2 regions of the Mesorhizobium sp. J8 genome follow, and region 1 is predicted to be linked to the other one. Evidence: predicted binding sites of a transcription regulator. Region 1 holds the regulator's gene; the other holds the start of a gene.

Evidence for each region. Region 1 encodes HrcA, which represses chaperone genes, less so after heat shock. Its sites were predicted from a motif close to GTTAGCACTCNCNNNNNGNGAGTGCTAAC; they were not measured.
Region 2: groES (co-chaperone GroES) is a predicted target of HrcA. The motif match lies at 1,088-1,116, and genes of this name have one in related genera.

What each region holds. Positions count from the first base shown of each region.
Region 1 covers NZ_AP024109.1:42,741-45,199, forward strand. Annotated here, with positions in the region: gene rph (ribonuclease PH) at 1-645, opposite strand, end outside; gene hrcA (heat-inducible transcriptional repressor HrcA) at 804-1,901, shown strand; gene MJ8_RS00250 (hypothetical protein) at 1,925-2,122, shown strand; gene MJ8_RS00255 (PQQ-dependent sugar dehydrogenase) at 2,238-2,459, shown strand, end outside.
Region 2 covers NZ_AP024109.1:2,586,942-2,589,400, forward strand. Annotated here, with positions in the region: gene groL (chaperonin GroEL) at 1-566, opposite strand, end outside; gene groES (co-chaperone GroES) at 626-940, opposite strand; gene MJ8_RS12010 (hypothetical protein) at 1,269-1,616, shown strand; gene MJ8_RS12015 (usg protein) at 1,630-1,908, shown strand; gene MJ8_RS12020 (Hsp20 family protein) at 2,147-2,459, shown strand, end outside.

The DNA.
Region 1 (2,459 bases):
AAACTGCTCCTCGGAGAAAGGCTCGCCTTCGGCCGTGCCCTGGATCTCGACGATGCCGCCCTTGCCGGTCATGACGAAATTGGCGTCGGTGCCGGCCGAGGAATCCTCCAGATAGTCGAGGTCGATGACCGGCTGGCCGTCATGGATCCCGCAGGAAATCGCCGCGACATGGTCCTTCAGCACCTTGGAAACGCTCACCATCTGGCGCGCTTCCATCCAGCGCAGGCAATCATAGAGCGCCACCCAGCCGCCGGTGATCGAGGCGGTGCGGGTGCCGCCATCGGCCTGGATGACGTCGCAGTCGACGGTGATCTGCTGTTCGCCCAGCGCCTGCAGGTCGACCACGGCGCGCAGCGAACGGCCGATCAGCCGCTGGATCTCCAGCGTGCGGCCGCCCTGCTTGCCGGCCGAAGCCTCGCGCCGCATGCGCTCGCCGGTCGAGCGCGGCAGCATGCCGTACTCGGCCGTAACCCAGCCCTTGCCGGAATTGCGCATCCAGGCCGGCACTTTTTCCTCAAGGCTCGCCGTGCACAAGACATGCGTGTCGCCAAACTTCACCAGGCACGAGCCTTCGGCGTGCTTGGACACGCCACGCTCGAAGGAGATGGCGCGCATTTCGTCGGCTTGGCGTTTGGAGGGGCGCATCGAGGCTCTTTCTGTTCTTTCCCGGATTCGTCGGCGGCTTGTAGACGCATGCGCGGCATGGCGCAAAGGAAAACGGCCGGACGATCGCAAACGCGGCACCTGGGTTGCGCCGCTGTGGCTTAAGTCTATATCTTTTCGGCAGGAGGTTTCTCGCCGGAATGAACAAACCAGTCGATCCGACGTCCCAAGGTCCCGGGCTTCAGTCGCCCGTACTTCAGTCACTCGACATGCGCTCGCGCGATATTTTCCGGCGGATCGTCGATTCCTACCTGCGCGACGGCGAGCCGGTCGGCTCGCGCAGCCTGTCGCGCATCCTGCCGTCCTCGCTGTCGCCGGCCACCATCCGCAACGTGATGAGCGATCTCGAGCATCTGGGTCTGATCTACGCGCCGCATGTTTCCGCCGGGCGGCTGCCGACCCAAACCGGCCTGCGCTTCTTCGTCGACGCCTTCATGGAGCTCGGCGATCTATCCGACGACGAGCGCCGCGCCATCGAGGCGCAGGTGCGCGCCTCCGGCTCGGGCGCGACGCTGGAGCATATGCTGACCGAAGCCAGCCAGATGCTCTCCGGCATGTCGCGCGGCGCCGGCCTCGTGCTTGCCTCCAAGAACGAGGTGGCGCTGAAGCACATAGAGTTCATCCAGCTGGAGCCGACCAAGGCGCTTGCCGTGCTGGTGTCGCAGAGCGGCGACGTCGAGAACCGCGTCATCGACCTGCCGGCCGGCATCACAGTCTCGCAGCTGCACGAGGCGTCCAACTTCCTCAACGCCCATATCCGCGGCCGCACCTTGGCCGAGGCGCGCGCCGAGATCGCCCGCATCAAGGACGAAACCCGTGCCGCCCTCGATACGCTCTCGCAGGATCTGGTCGAGAAGGGGCTGGCGGTCTGGGCCGGCGCCGAAAGCGGCCTGCCGGCGCGCCTCATCGTGCGCGGCCGCGCCAACCTGCTCGAAAACGTCACCGCCCAGGCCGACCTCGAATTGCTGCGCCATCTGTTCGAGGACCTCGAGACGCAGGACGGGTTGCTGCAGCTGCTCGACCTCGCCGAGGAAGGGCCGGGCGTGCGCATCTTCATCGGCTCGGAGAACAAGCTGTTTTCGCTGTCCGGCTCGTCCCTGGTCGTCGCCCCCTATCGCGACAAGGACGCCCGCGTCGTCGGCGCGCTTGGCGTCATCGGGCCGACGCGCCTGAATTACGCCCGCATCGTGCCGATGGTCGACTATACTGCGCAACTGATTTCGCGCATGCTTCGTTAAAACACGTCAAGGGGGCCGGAAAAATGGCGCTGGAAGCAATCAAGGCCCAGATCGACCTCCTGCTTCAGGAAATGATCAACCAGCCCGAGGACGAGCACGAGATCCAGGAGCAGCTGCGCGAGAAATTGCGGGAACTCCGCGCCATGGGCCTGCCTCTGCCGACGGACCTCGTCGAGCTGGAAAAGCGCCTCGACGACGACCTGGATGCCGAAGAGGCTTGAACCTCTGCTCCGTCAAAACCGCGTGCGCAGGCTTCTCTTTTCGAGCGCTTGCCCAATATTTCCTGTCTCTGGCGCCTGATCGAGTGAGGCGCGTCAGCAGACGACGGAGGACAGCATGATGCGGATCGCCGGGCTTGCGGGCTTCGCGCTGATCTTTGCCACCGGGGCCTTCGCGCAGCAGGCCGATCAGCCCCTGCTTCGCGGCGAAAAAGCCTTCGGCGACTGGAAGGCCGACCGCCCGGGCGTGCGCCGGCTGCTGAAGCCGGAGGATTTGCCGAAACCCGATATGGCGGAGTCCGCCTCCAATGGCGGCGGCGTCACCGATCGCCCGGAGGAT
Region 2 (2,459 bases), 2.5 Mb from region 1:
ACTTCCAGCTCGGTCTCGGCGGTCTTGGCTTCCTCGACGGTGATGACGCCTTCGTTGCCGACCTTTTCCATGGCCTCGGCCAGGAAACGGCCGATCTCGGCATCGCCATTGGCCGAGATGGTGCCGACCTGCGCGATCTCGTCGTTTCTGGTGATCTTGCGGGCGTTGGTCTTGAGTTCGGCCACGACCGCATCCACCGCCTTGTCGATGCCGCGCTTCAGATCCATCGGGTTCATGCCGGAGGCGACGGCCTTGGCGCCTTCGCGAACGATCGCCTGGGCAAGCACGGTGGCCGTCGTGGTGCCGTCGCCCGCGAGATCGTTGGTCTTCGAAGCGACTTCGCGGACCATCTGGGCGCCCATGTTCTCAAACTTGTCCTCGAGCTCGATCTCCTTGGCGACGGTGACGCCATCCTTGGTGATGCGCGGGGCGCCGAAAGACTTGTCGATGACGACGTTGCGGCCCTTGGGGCCGAGGGTCACCTTCACCGCGTCGGCGAGGATGTTGACGCCGCGCAGCATGCGCTCGCGGGCGTCGGAATGGAATTTGACTTCCTTGGCAGCCATTGGATCACTCCTTTTAGGCAGTTTTCATTGACTGGGTTGTGGTTCGGTGGAAGCCCCGGTCAGGCAGCTTTCTTCAGCGTCGCGGCCTGCTCGATCACGCCCATCACATCGCTTTCCTTCATGATGAGCAGGTCCTCGCCGTTGAGCTTGATCTCTGTGCCGGACCACTTGCCGAACAGGATGCGGTCGCCAACCTTCACGTCGAGGGGTACGAGCTTGCCGCTCTCGTCGCGGGCGCCCGGGCCGACGGCGATGACCTCGCCTTCCTGCGGCTTCTCCTTGGCGGTGTCGGGGATGATGATACCGCCGGCCGTCTTCTCTTCGGCCTCGATGCGGCGGACGAGCACGCGGTCATGCAGTGGACGGAACGTCATATCGTTCTCCTTCAGGACAAACAGATTGCGAGAGGTTCCTCCGCTCCGGACCGGCAGGACCGGAGCGGGGCACGCGACCCTTTCGGCGTCGCGCGCATGACGAGCTAATTTTGCCTTCTTCTACTTTCAAGGGGGTGCCGAAAAATTTTTAGCACTCTCGATCGCTGAGTGCTAGCGTACTGAAAACATGCGGTAAATTGGATCGCGTAGACAAAGGAGAGGCTTGAATTCGCGCGTGAGCTGAACAAAATTATCGGCGCCTGGCGGTGCCCGGACCGCTGGGAATTCGAAACCGAAACAAGGAGTTTTTTGGAGACGGAGGACAGAAATGGACCGACAGACGCTTTCGCCGATCATTCCTTCCCTAGCTCCCGAAATATCAGACCTTTCGCTCGACCGGCTGCTGTCGCCGGCCAGCCATTTTCAGCACCCGCAGGAAGTGCTGGAGGACGGCTCGCTCGACATTTGGGAAAAGCGGGCGATCCTTTCGTCCTGGGCATCCGACGCCTGCGCCGTGGAATCTATGCCGGCGCTGCGCCAGCCACCGGGCACCGAGCGGCCGGTCTCCTTCGACGACATCATGGATGCGCTGCGCCGGCTCGATGCGCTCGCCCCGTCGCCCAGCTACGCTGCCGATGACGACCACCGGCAGTTGATCGACCGGCTGAGCGCGTGAGGCGCAGAAGACGATGGCGAATGCGGTCAGCAGGGAATTCCGCCTGCAGATGAATGGCTACGGCTTAACCACCGCCGAGATCCATTATCATCTGCCTGACCATCCCAGCCTGCTCCAGCTCTATGTCTGGCAGGACTATGATCTGGCCCCGGATTTCCCCGCGCTGAGGGGCTTTCTGGGCTTTTGGGAACGCGAGCTGGCGGGCGCTTTGCATTCTGTTCGCGTCGCTCACCATCGGCTCATCAGGCCGTCGGAATGGCGGGCCGTTGACGGGATCATCGCGATCCACTGAAGATCAGCTCCCCAAGGCGGCCGTGTTACACGGCCGTCTTCATTCATCACTTGCCTGCCTGCATGCAGTCGAAGGGGTGACTTTTCACGACCTTCAGGGCGGCTTGGGGGCTGGCCCTTGACGTCCCGGCTTTGAATTCCCAGATCGATTTTGCCGGTGCTTGAGAGACCGGCGAGGTCAAGGAGCGCTGCTTCCTTGGCGCTCCTCGTATCTATGTTGCTCAATGGAGGATGTAGCTATGAGAACCACCTTTGACTTCAGTCCCCTGTTCCGGTCGAGCATCGGCTTCGATCGAATGCTGAATGCGCTCGAAACGGCAAGTCGGCTCGAGACGGTCGACAACTGGCCACCTTATGACATCGCCAAGACCTCGGAAGACGACTATCGCATCAGCATGGCGGTGGCCGGATTCTCGCAGGAAGAGCTGGCCATTACCCAAGAGCACAACATGCTCGTGGTCTCGGGCCAAAAAGCCGGCGAGGACAAGGGCGAGTACCTGCATCGCGGCATCGCCGGCCGCGCATTCCAGCGCCGCTTCGAACTGGCCGACC